One region of the Ureibacillus suwonensis genome, then DNA from elsewhere that is predicted to be linked to it. Evidence: riboswitches for the same ligand, from Rfam matches in the RefSeq annotation. Region 1 holds a riboswitch; the other holds the start of a gene.
What was found. Region 1 has a riboswitch for preQ1 ahead of ACFPOH_RS03990 (QueT transporter family protein). Riboswitches for the same ligand answer to the same signal wherever they lie in the genome.
Positions count from the first base shown of each region.

Region 2: another riboswitch for preQ1. It lies ahead of queF (preQ(1) synthase); the one in region 1 lies ahead of ACFPOH_RS03990 (QueT transporter family protein).

Region 1 covers NZ_JBHSNQ010000040.1:28,386-43,151, forward strand. The annotation lists gene ACFPOH_RS03980 (ABC transporter permease) at 1-965, opposite strand, end outside; gene ACFPOH_RS03985 (ABC transporter substrate-binding protein) at 999-2,018, opposite strand; PreQ1 riboswitch class I at 2,380-2,423, shown strand; gene ACFPOH_RS03990 (QueT transporter family protein) at 2,431-2,919, shown strand; T-box leader at 3,114-3,344, shown strand; gene trpD (anthranilate phosphoribosyltransferase) at 3,434-4,468, shown strand; gene trpC (indole-3-glycerol phosphate synthase TrpC) at 4,468-5,265, shown strand; gene ACFPOH_RS04005 (phosphoribosylanthranilate isomerase) at 5,262-5,894, shown strand; gene trpB (tryptophan synthase subunit beta) at 5,896-7,086, shown strand; gene trpA (tryptophan synthase subunit alpha) at 7,083-7,865, shown strand; gene trpB (tryptophan synthase subunit beta) at 8,029-9,195, shown strand; partial or broken gene ACFPOH_RS04025 (NAD-dependent epimerase/dehydratase family protein) at 9,269-10,222, opposite strand; gene ACFPOH_RS04030 (YolD-like family protein) at 10,345-10,731, opposite strand; gene ACFPOH_RS04035 (Y-family DNA polymerase) at 10,748-12,046, opposite strand; gene ACFPOH_RS04040 (winged helix-turn-helix transcriptional regulator) at 12,858-13,208, shown strand; gene ACFPOH_RS04045 (MFS transporter) at 13,365-14,555, opposite strand.
Region 2 covers NZ_JBHSNQ010000067.1:14,029-23,616, reverse strand. The annotation lists gene ACFPOH_RS07805 (asparaginase) at 1-362, opposite strand, end outside; gene ACFPOH_RS07800 (phosphoribosylaminoimidazolesuccinocarboxamide synthase) at 588-1,274, opposite strand; gene ACFPOH_RS07795 (VOC family protein) at 1,523-1,894, opposite strand; gene ACFPOH_RS07790 (hypothetical protein) at 2,066-2,221, shown strand; gene adhP (alcohol dehydrogenase AdhP) at 2,484-3,500, shown strand; gene queE (7-carboxy-7-deazaguanine synthase QueE) at 3,710-4,438, opposite strand; gene queD (6-carboxytetrahydropterin synthase QueD) at 4,431-4,901, opposite strand; gene queC (7-cyano-7-deazaguanine synthase QueC) at 4,894-5,562, opposite strand; PreQ1 riboswitch class I at 5,618-5,661, opposite strand; gene queF (preQ(1) synthase) at 5,667-6,167, opposite strand; PreQ1 riboswitch class I at 6,248-6,293, opposite strand; gene ACFPOH_RS07760 (DUF5412 domain-containing protein) at 6,634-7,026, opposite strand; gene ACFPOH_RS07755 (dihydrofolate reductase family protein) at 7,090-7,647, opposite strand; gene ACFPOH_RS07750 (alpha/beta fold hydrolase) at 7,825-8,604, opposite strand; gene ACFPOH_RS07745 (DUF2200 domain-containing protein) at 8,705-9,055, opposite strand; gene ACFPOH_RS07740 (fluoride efflux transporter FluC) at 9,094-9,447, opposite strand; gene crcB (fluoride efflux transporter CrcB) at 9,450-9,588, opposite strand, start outside.

The DNA.
Region 1 (14,766 bases):
GCTTTCCGCTTCTTATCTTTTTGCTTTTCGATCATTTGCGGAACAATCAATGCCAAGATAACGATAATCGCCGTAATCAACTTCATATCACTTGCATCGAGGAATTGGATCCGCAACGCGAGCGCCAGCACAATACGATAAATAATAGCCCCGATCACGACGGCAAACGTTGTGCGCATGATGGATTTCGTTCCAAAAATCGCTTCCCCAATAATGACAGAGGCAAGACCCACTGTAATCATCCCAATACCCATTGTGGCATCGGAGTATTTGGAATATTGGGCAATTAGCGCACCGGCCAATGCGACAAGCGCGTTGGAAAGCCCAACCCCCAAAATGATCAAATGATCCGTATTTGCCGAAAAGCTGCGAATCATCCGTTTGTTATCCCCTGTCGCACGAATGGCAAGTCCCACTTCTGTTTTCAAGAACCAGTCGACTACCAACTTCAGTGCGGCTGTCAGGATGATCATGATAAATAGGATTCCCCAAGTTTTCGGAAGTGTGCTTACTCCTAAACCCGAAAGGAGATTATTTAATGCCGAATCAATCCCTAATGGTTCCCAGAATTTTAAAAACTGCGTGAAGATGGTTTCACTGTTCAGGAGGGGAACGTTCGGAAGGCTCGTTGCATTTTCATTTGAGAGACCCATGATTCGCAGGTTTACGGAATAGAGGCCAATCATCATAATGATACCGGCAAGGAGCGGATTAATGTTCCCTTTTGTATGTAATAAACCAGTGATGCATCCTGCTATAAATCCTACAACAATTGCAGCGAGCGTAGCCAAAATGGGATGATACCCCAGCACGATCATCGTCGCAGCCGTGGCCGCACCCGTTACAAAACTACCATCTACCGTTAAGTCCGGAAAATCTAACACTCGGAATGTTAGATACACTCCGAGTGCCATAATCGCGTAGATGATTCCTTGCTCAACTGAACCGAACATTGCTGCAAACATATTGAATCATCTCTCCTAACATGTCGAAATTCATTATTTTTCTGTTTCTACAAGCTCTGCTTTCCACTCTTCTTTCACTTCAAGGCCAAGTTTTTCAACAGCATCTTTATTCATTACCAATTTCAATGTCGCTGGATATTCTGCAGGAATATCTGCCGGTGTCGCTTCACCTTTCAAGATTTTCACAGCCATTTCGCCAGCTTGGTAACCGATATCGTAGTATTCAAAGCCAAATGCCAACAATCCGCCGCGTCTTACAGAGTCAAATTCTCCGACAACAAGCGGCAATTTGTTGCTGTCTGCTACTTGAATTACAGATTCAAGAGCGGATACCACTGTGTTGTCTGTGATGATATAGAAGGCATCCACTTTGCCGATCAAAGATTCCGCTGCCTGCTTGATTTCTGAACTTTGTGCCACTGTTGCGGATTCAACTTTCATTCCCAATGATTCCGCAATTTCTTTCACTTGGTTCACTTGTGCCACGGAGTTTTGTTCACCGGCGTTGTAAACCATACCCACTTTTTCAACGCCCAATTCATTTTTCATGAATTCCACCGTTGTTTTGATTGCATCTGGATGCAAGTCGATTGTACCAGTCACGTTAGCGCCAGGAGATTCGATGGAATCGATCAATTGAGCTGCAACCGGATCTGTTACGGACGTAAACACGATTGGAATATCGGATGTTACGTTTTTCGCAGCTTGTGCAGATGGAGTGGAGTTCGCAAAAATCAAATCTACTCCCGCATTTGCTAGATTTTGTGCAATTTGTGTATTCAAACTGTTATCGTTTTGCGCAATTTGATAATCATATTCAACTTTTAGTCCCGCATCTTTCAACGCATCCTGGAATCCTTGGTATGCCGCATTCAAAGATGGGTGTTCAACGATTTGTGTAACACCAATCTTGTAAGTTTTTGTTTCTTCCGTCGCTTCTTTATCTTTGCTGTCACCCGAGTCAGATGTATTGTCATTACCGCCGCCGCAAGCAGCTAGAAGCAATAATAAACCAAACAATAAAAATGATAGTTTTTTCATACTACTTTTCATCAAATTCCCCCCGATATTCTTTAAAATTTCTGACTATTTCTAACATAAATTTTCGCTTTATTCGAATAAAGCGAAGTTTAACGTTATATTACATTTTCATAAAAGAACAGTCAATAACATTAGGAATGTTCTGAATTCAAAAATATTCATTTTATTCTTTCAATAATAACAATTTAACGCTTTAAACCAGTAAATTACGTGGGTTTTCCAGAGAAAATGTTATATAAAAATAATGAATATTTTGTGAAATAACCGTAAAATTTTTTTATGATAAAAAGCACCTATATATAAGGTAAATTATTCCAACACTCAATTTGCTTCTTTCTCCCGAATGTAATATAATGTTTTTTTGTGTGTTCAACACACCGTGGTTCGCGAAATCCCACGATAAAAAACTAAGGAGTGAAAAATAATGAAACCAAAATTCATGGCAGTAACCGCGATTATTGCCGCACTTTATATTGCCGTAACCTATACGCTGTCTTTTTTGAGCTTCGGCGATATCCAATTTCGCATAGCCGAAATCTTCAACCATTTGATCGCTTTCAACCCCCGCTATATGTTAGGGGTTGTTTTGGGGGTGTTCATCTCAAATCTGTTTTCACCCCTTGGCTGGTTTGATTTGGTGTTCGGGGTGGCCCACTCCGTTATTTGTTTGACGATTTTGATCATCGTGGGCAAATTTGTGAAAAACGTCGTTGTCCGCATGTTGATCAACTCATTTGTCTTCACCTTCATGATGTGGATCATCGCCTTGGAATTGAAATTGGCGTTGGAGTTACCGTTCTGGCTTTCATGGCTGACTACAGCCGTCGGGGAGGCAGTTGTATTGTTAATTGGCATACCAATCATGAAATTGCTGGACAAACGATTGGATTTCAAACATCTGATCGATAAGTGATATCAACCCGGGGTGCAGGGATATGCCCCGGGTTTTGTGTTTCTTTTTCATGAAATTGCGTGAATATTATTGACATTCATACAATTTCTGAATAAAATAGTCATCAATTAAATTGTTCGTGGCGGAGAAAGGCTGTGGAAGCACAGCACCGCAACGAGTTGAGTTGAGCCTGAGTTTAGTAGAGAATAGCCGAGCCAAAATTGATGAGTAAGGAAAAGTAACGAACTGTGCATCGCTTAAGAGAGCCAGTGGACGGTGAAAACTGGCGCATGCCATTCGTGAATGGGCCTTACGAGAGCAACTGCGCAAGTGGTTGACGTCTTTCCCTCGTTATCGGGAAGTGCCCCACACAGCTGGGCACACTGAGGTGGAAGTAGTCGTTACTTCAACAGAGGTGGCAACGCGGCAGCACGGTCGTCCTCTGCAAATGGGATTTCACGCCCGTTTGCAGAGGTTTTTTTATTGCGGCTATTCTATCTAAACTTCAAATTTATCAAATTTGGAGGATGATAGAATGAACATTCAAGCTTTTACAAAACGAGTTCAGCAAAAGGAAAATTTGCCCTACGATGAAATGATTCAAGCGGTGGAAATCATCTTTGACGACGAAACGCCAAAAGAAGCCATTGCGGAATTTTTGCTGGCCCTCCGCGAAAAAGGAGAAACAGCCGAAGAAGTTGCCGCCCTTTCCATCGTGATGAGATCCAATGCAATCAAAATTCCTGTTCCGGAAGGGACTTATATAGACAATTGCGGTACCGGCGGCGATGGTCTGCAAACTTTCAACATCAGCACCACTTCCGCTTTTGTGTTGGCAAGCAGCGGCGTGAAAGTGGCAAAACACGGCAACCGTAAAATTTCCAGCTCTTCCGGCAGCGCCGATGTTCTTCAGGCATTGGGCATCCATACAGATTTTACAGTCGAAGAATCCGTCCAATTGTTGAAGCGGGAAGGCATCGTTTTTCTTTACGCCCCTGCCGTTCATCCGAAATTGAAACGCATCGGTGAAGTTCGGCGGGCCATCGGAAAACCGACAATTTTTAACCTGGTCGGTCCATTGACAAATCCCGTGGACTTGGACAGTCAGCTCGTCGGCATTAACCGGCCGGATTTTGTCGAACACTATGCGGAAGTGTTGCGCATTTTAGGACGGAAACGCGCAATTGTTGTATCGGGATCGGAAGGGATGGATGAAGCTTCCCTCGATCATCGGAACCGCTCCGTGCTGCTTCTGAATGGGGAAATTAAACCATTGGCGATCAACATTGAAGAATTGGGATTGCAACCCGCATCCATCACCCATCTCCGTGGCGGTACGCCGGAAGAAAATGCGGAAATTTTAAAAGATTTATTAAGAGGAAAACGCACGCCTTATTATGATGCAGTCGTTTTGAATGCGGCGCTCGGTTTCTTCGCTTATGGCGCCGTTGATTCTCTGAAAGATGGCGTCTGCATGGCCCGCGATGCCATCGAATCCGGACGCGCTTACGAGAAACTTGAAGCAGTCGTTGAATTCAGCCAAAACATCATAAAGGAGCAAACATTCTGATGACGATTTTAGATACGATTATTGAACATAAAAAATCCATCCTGCCTCAATTGAAAAGAACAACGCCCGACTTGAACGCGCCAATCAAAAAGCGGCCATCGTTGTACGAGACACTCAAAAAATCGGACACTTTGCAAATTATCGCTGAAATGAAGCGCGCCTCCCCTTCCAAAGGCATCATCAATGCGGATGTGGACCCGGTGGAACAGGCGAAGCGCTACGAAAAGGCAGGGGCCGCCTGCATTTCGGTATTGACGGAAGAAAAATATTTCAAAGGTTCTTTTGAGGATTTGGCGGACATTGCAAGAAACGTCCATCTCCCTATCTTAAATAAAGATTTCATCATCGATAAAGTTCAGATCGACTATGCCCTTCATGCCGGTGCATCCGTCATTCTTCTGATTGTAGCCGCTTTGGATGACGAAACGTTGGCCGGATTGCATGAGTACGCAACAAACCTGGGTCTTGAAGTTCTGGTGGAAGTGCACAACGAAGAAGAATTGGAGCGTGCCCTCCGCATTCAACCAAAACTTCTTGGCGTCAACAACAGGGATTTAAAAACATTCCATGTGGATTTGGCCCAAACGGAAAAGCTTGCAGAAACCATCAACCGTTATCCGGACATCGCCTTCATCAGTGAAAGCGGCATTTTTGAAACAGCGGATGCTGAGCGGGTGGCGAACGCCGGTGCGCGGGGAATCCTCGTCGGTGAATCATTGATGAGAAGCGGAAATCCGGAAGACACGTTAAGATCGTTTCAAATCCAACTTCCGGCGTTAGAGGATGTAGAGCGATGACGAAGGTGAAAATTTGCGGGTTGAAAGAAGCGGTGCATGTACTTTGTGCCGTCAATGCGGGAGCTGATTTTGTAGGCTTTGTGTTTGCGCCGAGCAAGCGGCAAATTTCCATTGAAAAAGCCCGGAAACTGGCGAAACTGGTGCCGAACCACGTGAAAAAAGTGGGCGTCTTCGTCAATCCCACTGAGAACGAAGTGAGAGAGGCTTTTGAAAACGTACCGCTCGATTATGTGCAATATCATGGCAATGAAGATCCGGCCTTTATTGAACAATTGGGCTACCCTTCCATCAAAGCCTTTTCCATTCGGGATGAGGAAGATGTGAAGAAAGCCGGCAAGTTTAACGTAGATTACTATTTGTTCGATGCACCCGGAACGGACTACGCAGGCGGAAGCGGAAAAGTATTTGACTGGTCGCTTTTGGATCAACTTTCCATCCCAAGGGAGAAAGTGATTTTGGCAGGTGGGCTTAATGCTTCAAACGTGCAAAAAGCCATCGCCACCGTCCGGCCTTCCGCTGTGGATGTATCGAGCGGTGTTGAGCAAAATGGCGAAAAAAACGGCGAACTGATCCAATCCTTCATCCAAGCCGTAAAAACTTCACAACAAACCGTAAAAGGAGCTAACTGATATGACGACTACAATCAAAGGCAAATTCGGCCGTTTCGGCGGACAATTTGTTCCGGAAACATTGATGACCGCTTTACAAGAACTGGAAGAAGCCTATGAACATTATAAACATGACGAGTCCTTCCAACAGGAACTCCGCTATTATTTAAAAGACTATGTCGGCCGGGAGACACCCCTCTACTTTGCGGAACGGCTGACGGAACATTGCGGCGGCGCCAAAATTTATTTAAAACGGGAAGATTTAAACCATACCGGCGCACATAAAATCAACAACGCCCTCGGCCAGGCATTGCTCGCCAAAAAAATGGGCAAGACGAAAATCGTGGCGGAAACAGGTGCCGGCCAACACGGTGTGGCAACGGCAACCGCCTGCGCCCTGCTTGGTATGGAATGCGTCGTCTTCATGGGGGCTGAAGATGTGAAACGCCAGGCGCTGAACGTATTCCGAATGGAACTGTTGGGCACAAAAGTGGTTGCGGTTGAAAAAGGATCCAGAACGCTGAAAGATGCGGTGAACGAAGCCTTGCGCTACTGGGTGACAAACGTGGAAACAACCCATTACATCTTAGGTTCCGCCATGGGGCCACATCCCTTCCCTACCATCGTTCGCGATTTTCAGAGAGTCATCGGGGATGAAACGAAAAAACAAATTTTAGAAAAGGAAAACCGCCTTCCGGATGCGGTTGTCGCCTGCATCGGCGGCGGCAGCAACTCCATCGGCATGTTCCATCCTTTTGTGGAAGATCAAGAAGTTGCCTTGTACGGTGTGGAAGCTGCAGGAAAAGGGTTTGAAACCGGCAAACACGCAGCCGCCATCAACGGCGGGAAAACGGGCGTACTGCACGGGGCTTATATGTACTTATTGCAGGATGACAACGGATTTGTGCAGGAAGCCTACTCCATCTCAGCGGGCCTTGACTATCCCGGGGTCGGCCCGGAACATTGCTATCTGCATGAAACCGGCCGCGCAAAATACGTGATGGCAACGGATGAAGAAGCCCTTGCGGCAGTGAAACTTCTATGCCGGACAGAAGGAATCCTCCCTGCCCTTGAGAGCGCCCATGCCGTTCACTATGCAACGGAACTGGCTAAAACGATGGATAAAGATCAAATCATCGTCGTTTGTTTATCCGGCCGCGGTGATAAAGATGTGCACACAATCTACGATGCCTTTGGAGGTGACTTGGCATGAGCCGAATTACAGAAGCGATTTTAGAAACAACCCGCCAAGGCCATAAAGCGTTTATTCCCTACATTATGGCCGGTGATGGTGGACTTGAAAAGTTGAAACCCACCATCTTGAAATTGCAGGAACTCGGCGTCACGGCCATTGAAGTGGGCATCCCTTTCACCGATCCGGTCGCGGATGGACCGACGATTGAAGAGGCTGGCATGCGGGCATTGGCGAAAGGCGTGACATTAAGAAAAGTGCTTGAAACCCTTGCCGCTTTTGCAGAGGAAATTACCGTTCCATTGGTGGCGATGACATATTTAAATCCGGTTTTGGCCTACGGAATTGGCGAGTTCGCAAAAGATGCTTATGATGCAGGGATTCGTGGCGTTATCATTCCGGATATGCCCCTGGAGGAAAGCGGCCTTGTCCATCCTTCCTTGAAGGCAGCCGGCATCGATTTAGTGCAGCTTGTTTCATTGACAAGTACGCCGGAGCGGATCGAAAAATTGACCAAAGCGAGCGAAGGATTCATTTATGCGGTGACGGTCAACGGAATCACCGGCGCCCGCTCCACTTTCGAAGGAGATTTGGAGAGCCATTTCAAAAAAATCCAGAGCTATACCGATACCCCGGTGTTGGCGGGTTTCGGCATCTCCACTCCTGAACACGTGAAGCAATTCGGCTCCTTTGCAAGTGGCGTCATCGTGGGAAGCAAGATTGTCGACTGTTTGACCAAAGATGATTGGGATACGATTGAACACTTGGTGAAAGCTTCGAAGACGGTTCCTCTGGCTTAATGATTGGCGGTTTTTATGGCAATATTGACACTTTTTGTGACGATATTGCCATGTTTTGTGGCATTATTGACAGGTTTTGTGGCATTATCGACAGCCTTCTTATATTTTCCCTATTGAATTTCATGACTTATCTGACAATAATATAAAAAAGGAGTTGGAAAACATGAATCAAACTTTAATTCAAAACGGTTACTACGGAAACTATGGCGGCAGCTTCGTTCCAGAAGAAGTGCAAAAAGTGCTGGAGAAAATTGCGGGAGAATTTGCAAAAGTCAAAGACGACCCGGCTTTCAATGAAGAACTCAATTATTACTTGAAAGAATATGCCGGCCGTGAAACCCCTCTTTATTTCGCCAAAAATTTAACAGAAAAATTGGGCGGAGCAAAAATTTACTTAAAACGGGAAGATTTGAACCATACAGGATCCCATAAATTGAACAACGTACTCGGCCAAATTCTGCTTGCCAAACGCATGGGGGCAAAAAGAATCATCGCTGAAACGGGAGCAGGTCAACACGGGGTTGCCACTGCGACGGCGGCTGCGATGTTCGGAATGGAATGCACAATCTACATGGGGGCAAAAGATACGAAACGCCAAGCGTTGAATGTGTTCCGCATGGAGCTTCTCGGCGCAAAAGTGGTTGCTGTCGATAAAGGAAACGGCTTATTGAAAGAAGCGGTGGATGAAGCATTCCTTGATTTAGTGAAAAACCATGATCATACTTTCTATTTGCTAGGTTCAGCAGTTGGCCCTACTCCATATCCTGAAATCGTTGAACATTTCCAATCCGTGATCAGCCGGGAAAGCCGCGCACAACACTTAGAAAAAGAAGGAAAACTTCCGACAGCGGTTGTGGCGGCAGTTGGTGGCGGCAGTAATGCGGCTGGTGCTTTCGCGCATTATATCAACGATGAAAGTGTGCGCTTAATCGGTGTGGAACCTGCAGGCGCCGCAACGCTTACCAAAGGGACTCCAGGCGTCCTTCACGGTTTCAAAAGCTACGTCCTTCAAGATGAAGAAGGCAACTTGCTCGAAACAGACTGCATCGCTGCCGGCTTGGACTACCCGGGTGTGGGACCGCTGCATGCTTACTTGCATGAAACAGGCCGCGGAGAATATGTCACTGTCACAAACGAAGAAGTGCTGGATGCATTCCAAGTGTTATCAAGAACAGAAGGCATTATTCCCGCCCTTGAAAGTTCCCACGCAGTCGCTCATGCATTGAAGCTTGCACCAACTTTATCACCTGAAGATACCATTATCGTCAATATCTCCGGCCGCGGCGACAAAGACGTGCAACAAGTATTTGAATTGCTCAAAAATAAATAAGATGAGAAAAGGGGACGTTCCTGCTGTGAACCTCCCCTTTTTTTATTGCGCTCTTTTTTATGATCATCGTCCTTTAAAGCGGTGTTTTGCTCGTAATGCCTCCGCCGATTTTATCGAGCATGTCAATCGTCATCGCTTCTAAATCATACCTCGCTTTGAATCCCCAATCCGCGATGGCCCGGGATGAATCGATGGAATTGGGCCAGCTTTCTGCAATGCTTTGCCGAACGGGATCGACATCCTATTTGATTTCAAAGTGCGGGATATGTTTTTTGATTTCCGCCGCAATTTCCGACGGGTCGAAACTCATGGCGGAAACATTGTAGGCATTGCGCACGGTCAATTTGGCGGGGTCGGCTTCCATTAAATCAACGATGGCGTTCAATGCATCCGGCATATACATCATATCCATATAAGTCCCTTCTGCAATATAAGAAGTGTAACTTCCTTCATTCACCGCTTTATGATAAATTTCCACCGCATAATCCGTCGTTCCCCCACCAGGCGGCGTCCCCGGTGAAATCAACCCTGGGAAACGAAGCCCCCTCACATCCACGCCATAGCGCAAATGGTAATAATCGCATAACAATTCTCCCGCCACTTTGTTCACGCCATACATCGTTGTAGGCCGTTGTAATGTTTCTTGCGGTGTATTGATTTTCGGCGTTGTGGGCCCGAAGACGGCAATGGAACTCGGATTAAAGAGCTGCATATTTAATTCTTTTGATACTTCCAATGCATTCAACAAACCGCCCATGTTCAATTCCCATGCAAGAATGGGTTTGATTTCAGCCGTTGCGGAAAGCAATGCGGCCAAATGAATCATCGTATCCGCATTAAATTTTTTCGCCACTTCGTACATTTTTAATGCATCGAGCACATCCAGCACTTCAAAGGGACCGTCATGGTTTTTGTCCTCCCGGATATCCGTCGCCAGCACATTATCTTTTCCGTATTCAAACCGGAGCTTTCTCACCAGTTCCGAACCAATCTGTCCAAGCGCGCCTGTGACAAGTATTCTCTTCATCTCGCCCCTCCTCTTGTGAATTCAAGACCACTGCGCGAACAATATAGATTATGTTGTAACCTATTTATATGCCAGTGCTTTCCGGCGGGCTATTCATTCGACCAGAGGGGGATTTTTATTTTTTATTCCATGATGGTAATGCCGTAGATGGATTCAAAGGAGAAGGAGCGGCCATCTTCCAATGTGCAGATGCGCCGTTTGTCATCAAGTTTGGCTATCTTCCCTGCCACTTTGGAGGTGCGATGGTTTTGCCAAATGTTCAATTCCACTTCATAGTGATTGGTGCAGGCAATGAGGAGCTGTTCATTCAAATCTTGCAATGCCCATTCATCAAGAACCGGCTTTTCTTCGCACCGGTCTTTTTCCCTCCATTCCCGGAGCATTTTCACATGTTCCGGAAGCATCATCGCATTCCATTTGATATTTCCGCGGTCTCGGATCATTTTCTTCACCTCTTTGATTTCGCAGAACTTTGGAGGTGGCTGGATGAAGTTTTCGTTTTCCGGCAAGGAGTTTCCCTCTCCCTTATTTCTTATGTCCACCCAAGAGTTGCGCCCGCTCAAGAGCCGTTCCCGCTTCCGTATAAGAAACTGCGCGAAGCACGGCGGTTGGCCCCCATTTGGAGCGCAAAGCATCCATCGCTGCACCGAGTTTTCTCCTTCTCCATTTTTGCTGATCGAAAAAACTCAATTGCATCGAGCGTTCCGTTTCCAGTTTGGAGAGGCTGATGGAAAGTTTCCGTACCGGCCGTTCCGCATAAAATTCATCAAGCAACCCTTTGCACACTTCATAAATTTTCATCGTATCATTCGTCGGTTCATCAATCGTCCGGGAGTGATGAAACCCTCCCCCAAAGGCATCTTTGCTGTAGCTTACACCGAGGGAAATCGTTCTTCCCGCCTGATAAGCTTCCCTTGCCCGGCGCGCCACATCTTCGCACATTTCCAAAATGACGGCAAGGATTTCGCTGCGGGTCCGATAATCCCGCATGAGCACCTGCCCTTTTCCGAAGCTGATTTGCCCTTCCGCAAGAGGGGCGCCAAGGGGAGATAAATCAATTCCCCACGCGTGGTAGTACAATTGATTTCCTAAAATGCCGAAGCGTTTTTCCAGCAGTTGCAAATCGGTTCGGGCCAAGTCCCCCACTTTGAAAATGCCCATATTGTTCAGCGTGCGTTCCATGCGTCGCCCAATCCCCCACATGTCGGAAAGGGGCGCAACAGGCCACAACTTTTTCGGAACATCTTCATAAGTCCAGTGGGCAAAGTCGGTTTTCTTCGCTTCCAAATCAAGAGCCAACTTTGCCATGAGCATATTCGGCCCCATCCCCACCGCGCTTGGAATTTGGAATTGGCTATAGATCCTTTCTTGAATATATTTCGCTGTTCTTTCAGGAGGACCCCAAAGTTTTTCGGTGCCCGTCAAGTCGACAAAGCTTTCATCAATGCTGTAGACGTGAATCGCTTCTTTCGGTACGAATTGATTGATTAAATTGGTAATCTCCATAGACATTTGCACGAAAAATTCCATTTTTGGTTCAAACAGCCGAATGTCCGGATGTTTTGGGATTTCATAAAGGCGGGAGCCCGTTTTGATGCCAAAGCGTTTCTTCATCGGCGGTGATGCAGCAAGCACGATGCTTCCCTTTTGCTCAAAGTTTCCTACAACCGCAATGGGCACTTCCATTGGATTCAGATTGTGAAGCATCGCCATGCAGCTGGCATAAAAGCAGCGCATATCAATGCAAATGATCGAGCGTTCCGGAAGAAGCCGATGCAATTCTTCGGGGCTGAAGTTCGTGTAGTTCAGTTCGCTTATGCGCATGCCAACCACCTCCGCACTTCTATTATATGAACAGAACAAATGTTCTATAACTTATTCTAGAATGAGACCATTGAGACGGCAAGTGGGATTATTTGGATAAATCGAGTAGGAGGGAGCGATTAACTCCCGTCCTCTCACACCACCGTACGTACGGTTCCGTATACGGCGGTTCAATTAAGATAATTGACGCAAGTTTTCATAACTTCCGTGAATAGCTTGTCTTCTTATGCCAGTGGTCACTCCACCCTCCAAGAGGTCTCCCACGGGATTCACCGTTTCCTTCCTCAAGTGAGGTACTACGTTTTCTGTGTTCATCATGACTCACTGAATGCCAAGGGCTATTCTCTCTTAATTGTTCGGTCCTTCTTAGTAGTTCTAAACCAACTAATACTATGACCTCTGCTGACTTCTGACGGTTCAGCTACTTATCACTAAGTAGGTTATGAAGCGTACTTCACCTATCCGCCAGACCTCCCCGGGTAAGTACATGCACTTTCACACCATCTATCCGCCTCATTTACTCGATATGACCTTCGACAGAAAGAGCTTTGTTTTGTTACGCAAACTCACTCAATCATACCTAGCCTTATATGAGGTTCGTGTTCCTCGGACCGGTGTTTTGCCTCCAGCTTCCTTCAGATTCCGCGTCACCACGGACACCCTTTCGTTGAGCTAACCTCTACTTCTGTCTTCGGGGTTCGGGACTTACACCCTATAGTTCATGTACATGCCGGGCGCACGTAAAGTAAAAAAAGAAGTACAAACTAAAAAGCATCATAATTGACAAAAAGATACTAAAGGGGTAATTAGAATGAATATAGAACCAGATCTTTGTCGTGTTGAAGATGCTTTAGGCATATTAGTCGGAAAATGGAAACCCATTATCTTATTGCATTTATTGAAGAATGGTACTCAAAGATTTAGTGATTTAAAACGAAGTATACCTGGAATTACACAAAAAATGCTGACCAATCAATTACGTGAGTTAGAAAACGAGGATATTATTCAGCGTGTTGTCTATCCACAGGTTCCTCCTAAAGTGGAATATTCGATTACCGAGTACGGCCGGAGCTTAGAACCAATCTTACACGCAATGCACGAATGGGGAACAAACCATATCCAGCATAAAAAACAAAAAATGAATGAATCGATGAGTAAATAAATACTGAAAACACCCAGTTTCTTTACTAGATAGCTGGGTGTTTTCAAAAAATAAAAGAAAGAATCATTCACATTCTGGTTCAATATCCAATTATTTTAACCTTCATTTCAACCTGCAATAAAATGACTTGCTTAAACGACGGTCTGCTTCTCACCACTATCTTGTGCTTTCCCCTTGAATGTGTAATGTGTTAACACTTCTTTTTGCGGTTGCTGCAAATTGAAAAATCATCATTATTAGAACAATCACTATCATTCCAACTACTGCAGAAGTAAAGCTGTTCGTTGCGTCATAAATCCAACCGAGAATAATAGGACCTAATGCACCAATTACATAACCAGCAGATTGTATCATGGCCGACCAAGAGGCTGCTTCATGAGCGTTATCTGTAGCATCAATTGGCAAAAGAAGATTTAAAGGAAACAATCCGCCTGCTCCAATACCTATCAATGCAGAAGCTAGCAACGGTTCAATATTTAGCACGAGTAAAATAAATCCAACAAGTTCTATAATGGATTCTACAATCAACCAGAAACGACGGGAGTGAAACCTTCTTAACAAAATTGGAAGCACTAGGCTAACTGGTATTTGCACGACTACGAAAATTGTTAATGCGATTGCGGCGTAATCTTTCGTGTACCCCATTCCTTGGATGATTTGAGGTAGCCATGCCGTAATTGAGTAAAATAGCATACCCATCAGACCAAAGGACAATGTAAGAATCCATGCTTTACCGTTCCCCCACGGCAATTGAACTTTTGTTCCAGAAGTAGCAGTGTGAGCTGATTTTTTGACTTGTTGATTTACAAATAACCACCAGATAACTGCAGCTACGAATGCTATAATTGCCCAAAATGCAAGGGAAGTTTGCCAGGAGTTAAAGCTATTCTCTAGCGATGTAGAGAGTGCAGAACTAATTGCTGCCCCCAAAGTCAGAGCTACGGTATATACTGAAACCATAAAAGGTACTTGATTAGGAAAATGCTCTTTAATGAAACCAGACAACAGTGGACCTATCAAAGCGATACCGATACCTGCAATTATAGCTGTTGTTACTAGAAATGATACAGAATCTGTGAACAAACGAATAACAGTACCAACTCCAATAATTAAAAGCGATAAGCCGATTACCCGTTCAATTCCCCATTTTCCCCCAGCTTTCACGGCGATTGGAGAAAAAAGACCCATACAAAGCACTGGAATGGCAGTCAACAAACTTGCGACAGCTGCACTCATTCCAAGATCTGTTCTAATGCTCTCTAGTAAAGGGGCGATTGAGTTAATAGCTGGACGTAGATTTAGCGAAGCCATAAATAAAGCGATAATTAATAAGACACTTTTTTTCATCTAATATCCCAACTTTCTTTATGCTTTAATTAGATTCATTCAAAAAAGTACCGTTTCTATAATCTTCACATACTTGTTGAATATCTTCTTATTCATAACGAATGGGCTCCTGCCAAAAACAAGTTCACCATGTCGTTCCCAAGGACCCGATTCGATAATCTTTTGTTGCAAGTTTTGTTTTAAATCCCTCCATTAAATTGTTTTGTTCAAC
Region 2 (9,588 bases), on a different contig from region 1:
GTGGCCGGGCTTCGTTGGGCGCCTGTGACTACAATCGGCCGCCCGTCACCAATTGTCAAATCCAAGAAATACGCCGTTTCCTCCAGCGTATCCGTTCCGTGGGTCACGACCACTCCCGCCACTTCTTGATCCTCAAAAACTTGTTCAATTTTTTCTTTTAACTGAATTAAATGGTCAAAGGTCATTTCATTGCTTGGCAAATGGAATAGGGTTTCTACCTTCAATTCAATATGTGATGGCAGCACACATTGTTTGGACAAATCTTCCCCCGTCAACATGCCGGATGTGAGGAGCCCCGTTTCCGGATTCACGCCGCTAGCAATCGTGCCGCCCGTACTGATCAAAACTACTTTCTTTTTCATTATTTGCACTCCTAAACTCTCAGTTTATAAACGTTCATTTATCAAAATAAACCATTGTTACAAGAACTTCAACTGTCGCACGTCCAAAGAAAAACCCCCGGCAGCTGCCAAGGGAGTTAATTCAAATCAAAGTGCATTTTTTCTCCGGGTTTAAAATGCAAAAAAGAGCGAATGGCAACACTCCATGGTCTTCTCCACCCGCTCTTTTTCTACCAGTCCCTATCTCTATCCTTCCAAAATCAATTTTTCCAATTCCAACGGCTCGATGTATTCGCCGTTTTTGTAGGCGCGCATGTTGCCGCCGGAAATTTCGTCGATCAACATGATTTCATTCGTTTCTTTATCACGGCCGAATTCGAATTTAATATCGTAAAGTTCGATGCCTTTTTTCGCCAATTCTTCTTTTACAATGCCGGCGATTTTTTGTGTAAGTTCTTTTAGCACTTTGTATTCCGTTTTGGATAAAATGCCAAGCATGTCCAACGCATCTTCGCTGATTGGCGGGTCTTCCCGTTCATCGTCTTTGATTGTCACTTCCACAAAGGCATCAAGAGGTTGCCCTTCTGTTGCATAAAGGCCGTAGCGGCGCAAGAAGCTCCCCACTGCGCGGAAGCGGCAAATCACTTCCAAGCCTTTGCCGAAAGTTTCCGCCGGTTTCACTTTCATCGTCTTTTTATCGATATCCGCTTCAATAAAATGCGTTGGGATGCCTTTTTCATTAAGCAATTCGAAGAAATATTTCGTCAATTTCAATCCTGCAAGTCCTGCACCTTCAATTGTCAATCCCACCGTATTGGCACCTGGGTCAAATACCCCGTCAACGCCTGTTACGTCATCTTTGAATTCCAATAAATAGTTGCCATCTTCCAATTCGTAAACATTTTTCGTTTTACCAGTGTAAATGTGCTTCATGTCAAGTCTCCTTCTTCTTTTAGCCTTTACATCGATAGAACTGATGCTGTCTTTATAATAAATCAAACAAAGTTTATCGGACAAGAGGGCCTCTTTTATTATTTACAATTTCTTCATTATTATAGCGATGAGGCCGATGAATCTAAAAGCGGCTGTCTTGTGACATATGCCGATTTACCGCCGTGGATCAAATAAAATGACTATCCGGAAAGTTCCTTCTCTCCGGATAGCCTGCTTTGCTGACATTATTATTTATCTTCTCTCAACAAATACTGATTTCCATCTTGGTCATAGAAAGTGAACATCGAACCATAAGGAAATTTTTGGAGTTCATCCACCTTTACACCATTATTTTTCAACCGCTCATACGCCTCTTCAATGTTCGGTGTGCTGAAAAGGAGGGTTGGATGGGCGACATTTTCCGGTTTTTGTTTCTTCATCAACGCTTTTGAGTATAGCACCAATGTCGCAAAATCATTTTCAGGCCCCACCTCGATCCACGCCATCCCAGGTCCCATTGGCTGTTCGAATTTCAATACAAACCCTACTTTGTTAATCCAAAAATCTTTTGCCTGTTCCTGATCTTCAACATAGATTGTGATTTTTCCAATTTGGATCATCGAGATTCCCCTTTTACAGTTTTTCATTTCATTATGCCATAAAAATGGATTAGCTAAGTATTTTTCAAACTGAATATTTTCCTATAAATAGGGTTTTTCCTATATAATAATATAACCATGATTAGATTCTAGGTTTATAATATATATAAAGAAATCAATGAGGAGGCTATCATGGAAAATGAATATGTTGTTGGTTGGGGCACTTTGGCGTTGATCAATGCAGGGCTTGCCCAAGGAAAAAACCGCTCCGGATTGAACTGGTTCTTGATTTCGCTTTTATTGGGACCATTGGCCACATTGCTTTTATTGTTTGCAGAAAAGAGATGAATTTTTCAAAAGACGATGATTTGTAACTCAACAGTAGCATTTTCGTCCTCCATAAAACTTATTTTGATAATCATATTTTACTATTCACAAAGAGATATAATCCGCGCTTATCTCCCTATTTTTTTATGTCGAAAAATGGAAATCTATTTACATTAAATAGTAGTATTTCCTATATTGCTGAACATACTCTCTGCTAGTATCTTTATTTTTAAGTATATGGATACGCTTCCATGTACGAAATTCAAACAAAGGGGGATCTTTATTGAAAGCTGCAGTTGTATCAAAAGAAAAGACGGTTAGTGTGGTGGACAAACAATTACGGCCGCTTAAACATGGTGAAGCGTTGGTGCAGATGGAGTATTGCGGAGTTTGCCACACAGACTTGCACGTGAAAAACGGGGATTTTGGGGATGTCACAGGTGTAGTTCTCGGCCATGAAGGCGTTGGAAAAGTCGTTGAAGTGGCTGAAGGGGTCACTTCCTTAAAAGTCGGCGACCGGGTAGCCATTCCTTGGTTATACGAAAGCTGTGGCCATTGCGAGTATTGCACAACGGGAAGAGAAACGTTGTGCCGAAATGTAAAAAATGCCGGCTATACGGTTGACGGAGCCATGGCGGAACAAGCGATCGTGGTTGCCGATTATGTGGTAAAAGTGCCTGACAACTTGGATCCGGCGGCTGCCACTTCCATTACATGCGCCGGAGTGACAACATATAAAGCGGTAAAAGTGTCGGATATCCGGCCTGGGCAATGGATTGGCGTATTTGGCATTGGCGGTTTAGGAAGCCTGGCTGTCCAATATGCAAAAAATGTATTTGGCGCAAGAGTAGTCGCATTCGATATCAATGACGATAAATTGGCCTTTGCAAAAGAAGTGGGAGCAGATGTCACGGTGAATTCGTTAAAAGAAAATCCGAAAGAAAAAGTCCTTGAAATCACAGATGGCAAAGGATTGGACGCTTGCGTTGTGACAGCCGTGGCGAAAGCGCCATTCAACCAGGCTGTAGATGTCGTGAAAGCAGGAGCCCGGGTTGTTGCAGTCGGCTTGCCTGTTGATAAAATGGATCTTGATATCCCTCGCCTTGTGCTGGACGGCATTCAAGTGGTCGGTTCCCTCGTCGGCACCCGCCAAGATTTGAAAGAAGCGTTCCAATTTGCAGCTGAAGGAAAAGTAGTACCTAGAGTAACCCTCCGAAAACTTGAAGAAATCAATGATATCATGGAAGAAATGGAGCAAGGAAAGTTCACTGGTCGAATGGTGATCGACTTTACGAACTAAAAAATAAAAGGAAGGAGCAGTCTCTTTTGGACATGCTCCTTTTTAAAATTGCGAAGAATTTGGAGGGCAGAAGACGGATAATTGTTGGTCTCTTTGGTTGGCGAATATGTTTGGAGATTTGGCGATTATCCTTGCCCAGTTGGCGATTATTCTTCCCAACGCGGCGATTATCGGCTCTTCGCAAGTCTTATAGAAGTCCTTTCTTACACTTACACGCCCCTCTTATTCCCCCACACAAGGGTATGCAATTGCGGCAGCACTTTCACATTTTTCAATTCCTCATCGGCCATCACCGTATCAATCAGCGCTTCATATTTCTTCAACAAATGATGAACAAGCTTCTTTTGATCCGTCGTTGCAATATCGTCATTTCCCACCTGCAAGAAAAAGGGAACGCCCGGATAGCGCAAGTGCACTTCCTTGGCAAACCCGTAGTCTTTCTCATCAAACACAACCACTTTCAGAGAAACTTGTTGGCTCCCCTTTCGATTTTCAAGCTTCTCCAAAATTTCCGTAAGCACCGTAAAATCCGTTTTCATCCCGGAACTTGGCGGCTTTGGGGAAATCGTCAATTGATCCACCTCGTACAGCCAATCCTGCCATCTGCTTCCCTGGGTTTCGACGCCGATTTGGATTCCATTCTCCTTTAAAATCCGCACCAAATGTTCCAAATGCCGAATTAACGCCGGATTCCCACCGGAAATCGTGACGAAAGAAAATCCATTCCCACCAAGCCGTTTCAACTCGTTCCATATCTCTTCCGCTGTCATTTGCTTAATCAAACTTTTGCCGCTGCCATCCCAAGTAAAGGCGGAATCGCACCAGGAACAGGAATAGTCACAGCCTGCCGTGCGGACAAACATCGTCTTTTGCCCGATGACCATGCCTTCCCCTTGAATGGTGGGTCCAAATATCTCGATGACGGGGATTTTACTCACCTTCCATCCACTCCCGTCTTGCTTCCGCATAGCTTGTCGGCGTTTCATAAAGCCGGATGAATTCCACCCGCGCACCATCTATGCTTCTTTCCGCCAATGCTTCCGCCAACTTCTCGTAAATCCAGACGACCATATTTTCAGCCGTTGTATTCATCGGCGGCAACGTTTCATTTAAATAGCGGTGGTCCAAATAGATTTCTATTTTTTCCTTCCAAATTTCTTTGAGATCGGCAAAATCAATGACCAGTCCCCGATCGTCCGGATAGCCGCTGACGCCCATTACCACTTTGTACGTATGGCCGTGGAGATTTTTGCATTTCCCTTCATAGGCATGCAAATGATGGGCGGCATCAAAGGTAAACTCTTTCGACACAAGCACCCGTTTGGAATGATATTTCAATTGATCCCGTTGGATATCTTCCCCCAGCTTTTGCAGCTTATCGACAATTCGAAATTCAAGCATGGATAGACCCCTTTCTGGAACGCAAATATTCCTCAAGCCCTCTTCTTCTCAACTTGCATGCAGGGCATTCCCCGCAACCGTCCGCTTTTATGCCGTTATAGCAAGTCAAAGTTTTATTGCGCACAAAATCAAGGGCGCCCAATTTGTCGGCAAGCTCCCAAGTTTGGGCTTTCGTCAGCCACATAAGCGGCGTATGAATCACAAATGTATCATCCATGGCCAAATTCAATGTGACATTCAATGATTTGATAAAAATGTCCCGGCAATCCGGATAGCCGCTAAAGTCCGTTTGGCAAACACCTGTGACGATATGCTTCGCCCCCACTTGGCTTGCCACTACCCCTGCAAAAGAAAGGAACAGCAGATTGCGTCCTGGCACAAAAGTGTTCGGAAGCCCGCCATCCTCCCCTTCTTCCACTTGTATGTCTTCCCGCGTCAACGCATTCGGCGCCAGTTGATTCAACAGCGACATATCCAGAATGTGGTGCTTTACCCCGAGTTCTTTTGCGATTTCCTTTGCGCACTCGATCTCCAATCGATGTCTCTGGCCATAATCAAAGGTGACCGCTTCCACTTCCCCAAATTGTTCCATTGTCCAAAACAGGCAAGTCGTGCTATCTTGTCCACCGCTGAATACAACGATCGCTTTCTCACTTTTCATTCATAAACACTCCTTTATATAAGAAAAAACAGCATTCTAAGAAGGAAATGCTGTTTTCTTCTTAGTTTTTTATAGAGGGTAGCTAAGAACCTCTGTTATTCAATTTATCGATTATCCACTTTTTCCGGATATAAATCGTGGTTCATCAAACGGTAGTTGGCCATTTCTTCATATTTCGTGCCGGGTCTGCCGTAGTTGCAGTACGGGTCGATGGAAATGCCCCCGCGCGGCGTGAATTTGCCCCACACTTCAATATATCTTGGATCCAGCAATTTGATTAAATCGTTCATAATGATATTCACGCAGTCTTCATGGAAATCCCCATGGTTGCGGAAACTGAATAAATATAATTTGAGGGATTTGCTTTCGACCAGCTTTTTATCTGGAATATAAGAAATATAGATGGTTGCAAAGTCCGGCTGCTGGGTGAGCGGACAAAGGCTGGTGAATTCAGGGCAATTGAACTTCACAAAATAGTCCCGGTTGGAATGAAGATTGTCCACCGCTTCCAACACTTCCGGCGCATATTGGGTTGGATACGCTGTTTTCTGATTCCCCAATAGCGTTAAATCCTGCAAACCATCTTCCAATTTTCGACTGGACATAAAAAAACCTCCTTGCAAAATGTTTCCCAACATTTTCAAGAGAGGTGCACCCAATAATTCTATAAAACTGATGAAATTATTGTTTCATAGTTTTTTATAGAGGGTTAAGCTATGAACCTCTCCCGTGCTAGTCGGGCCATTTTAATAGTATAGAAGTTTCCGGGATGAGTCAACTTGATTTTTGGCCAAAGGAAATGGGATTTTAGGCAAAAAAAACACACAGGTTCACAAGCGTGCACCTGAGACTGGACTAAGAAAAAGATAAGGGTGATCATGAGTAACATATATGAATGGTTTTTGAGCTTGTCATTTTCTCGTTTTCCCGAAACGCTTTTCGCCGGGTATCGTCCTGTCATCCCTGACCGTATGGATTGCCCGTATCCAATTCCCGCGTAAGCATCCCCATTACTCATTTCATTATTCTACCTTCTATTTCTAATCAAAAAATATATTAAGAAAGCGAAAATTATTTTATCCCCCTGCGATAATCATAAGTTTCCTTTGGCAACTCAAGCTGAACCCCATTGATCACCACTGTGTCATCATCCAGCCATTCGATGATGGCATAATCGATTTTATATTCCCAATAAATTCTCTTTGGTTTCTCATTTTTTTCGTTGAAAACCAATTCCCCTAACACCGAATGGGATAGTGTTGCGCCACCATTGGATAAGTAAGCGTTAATTGTATAGGTTCCGTCAGGGGAAGTGGATTGGGCAATCAATTCATCCTTGAAGCGGCTCCAATCAAAGAACAGCCAATAGATTCCATAGCTGAGAATAACCGCAAATAAAAGAAACCAGATGAGGAGGACTGTCATCACCTTTTTCATCGCCTTTGTTTTCACGTCAATTTCCAAGATCCTTCCCCCATAAGTTTTTTCAATGAAAACGGATTTTTATATGAAAAGGTTTCGCGTTTGCTAACCATTTGAATCAATCTTATGATAGATCAACTGAACCACTCCCGATGGAAAAGTCTTTGTTTCCATCAATTTCAATCCCACTCTCTGTTGAATATCGATAAATAGCGGTTTTCCTTGTCCCAAAATGATTGGATGGACCGATAACCGATATTCATCAACCAGATTATGATTGACAAATGTTGTAATCAAACTTGCTCCTCCATAAAGCCAAATGTCTTTTCCCGGTTGGCTTTTTATTTTATGGACCTCCTCAAGAATATTGTCATTGATATAAATGGCTTTTCCTTCTGTATTTTGCTGTGTCCTTGAAAAAACGTACTTCCTTTTGCTATCAATTATTTCCCATAGTTCTTTTTCTTCTTGGTCTGCATCTTTTCCGGGGGAATATTCGCCCCACAATTCATAACTTTTTCGCCCATAAAAAATTGTATCGATCTGACGAAGAAAATCGGCAAAGTTCATTTCCGGCTCCATAATGCACCAATCCACTTCACCATTTTCCCCTTCGATATAGCCATCCAATGTTACCGCTAAATCCAAAAGAATTCTTCTCATTTAGTACTTCTCCTTCTGGCTAATCATGAGTAATTTCTATTTTACTTAAAAAACCGGTTTCAAAAAAGATTCTTGCAGGTTCACAAAGACGAATCCGACGATTTTTTCGACAAAACCGCATGTTCGCTGTTAAAATTCACCAAAAGTAAAGCGAATTGGAAACTGCTCCAATCCGCTTCATACAAATTGACATAACACTTTATTAAATTTATCCCGTTCCTCCCAGAATGTTCCATGGCCGCTATATTGGAAAGGGACAATCCTTGAATGTTTTATTTCTTGATGGAGCTCGTGTGCTTGTGCAAATGGGATCACTTTGTCGTGAATTCCATGAATAATCAAAGTAGGCACATGCACCTTTGAAAGATCCGCATACAATGTTTCATCCCGCAATGTATTGATGATGGCAATGGTGGACCAGCTGGCCGCCTCCATCCCCATGTTCATAAACCAGTCGGAAAATTCTTTTGTGATATATTGGAAGAAAAATCCGTCAATCACCTTCTGCATCATTTTCGGGCGGTCATTGTAAGCCAGCTCCAAAAAACTTTGTGCCGTTTCTTGAGTAAATCCGACCGGCGCCGCACTGGCAACGAGAATCAATTTTGAAACGCCAAAGCCTTTGTAACGGGCCACATACCTTAAGGCAATGGCGCCTCCCGTTGAATGCCCGAGTAAAGCAAAATGGTTTAACTGCAATGCATTCACTACGGCAAAAACATCATCCGCCAGTCTATTGAAACTATAACCTTCAAAAGGTCTATCCGACTTTCCGAACCCTCTCCAGTCTATTCCGATACAACGGTAGCCCAACGCCGGCAATACATTATACTGATACTCGAATTGCTCATGACTTAACGGCCAACCATGCAAAAATACTATCGTTTTCTTGCCCAAAGGATTGATATCCTCCACATACAATTTCACACCCGAATCCACGGGAACAAAAAAGCCCATGAATATCCTCCTCTCGGAATAGAATATTCATGGCTGGAACATTGGGTGAATCGATTTGGCTGCATTTGGGATTCCCGCTATAAATCGGCGATGACCGGAACTACGCCCGCAAAATTTTTTCCATCGCTTTTCCCCTTGCCAATTCATCAATCAATTTATCCAAATAACGGATTTCCCTTATCAACGGCTCTTCAATCTCCTCCACCCGCACTCCACAGATGACCCCTTTGATCAGTGCGCGGTTTGGGTTTAATTGGGGAGCTTCCGCAAAAAAGGTTTCAAAATCCACCTCTTTTTCTATTTGCCCTTCCAATTCCTCCTGGCTATATCCTGTCAGCCAACAGATAATTTCATCCACTTCCTCTTTTGTACGGCCTTTTTTCTCCGCCTTTTGAACATAAAGGGGATATACTCCTGAAAATTTCATCTTATAAATTCGGTTGTTTTTCATGTTAAGACTCCTTTTCCGAATAAATCAAAAACAGCGTTTCACACCATTCCCCCTATTAAATACCCAAAAAACGCCAGAGCTATTCCTCCAACATAAGTAATGATCAAATACAACATAAACATTTTTTTATCCTTCAAAAAAAGCGTGTTGAGCTCCAATTTCAAAGTGGAGAATGTGGTGAATGCCCCAAGGAAGCCTGTCCCGAAAAGCAAGGCGATCATTTCATCCACAGTAGAACCGGTGATGATTCCTAATAAAAATGAGCCTGCCAAATTCACTGTCAACGTTCCAAATGGCAGCGACTCATATCTATTTAAAGCTTTGCTCAAAGCAAACCGTGAAATTGCCCCAGCAAATCCGCCCATTCCCACCAAGATGTAATGCATCAACATTTTCAATCCGCCCCCTTGCCTGTTTTAAAACCCAAGCCGCTCATGAGCAATCCGCCGACGATGCTTATAAAGACATAAACAACGCCCAATACAAACTGCTGATTTTCAAACAGCTCCACCGTTTCCACGCTAAAGGTGGAA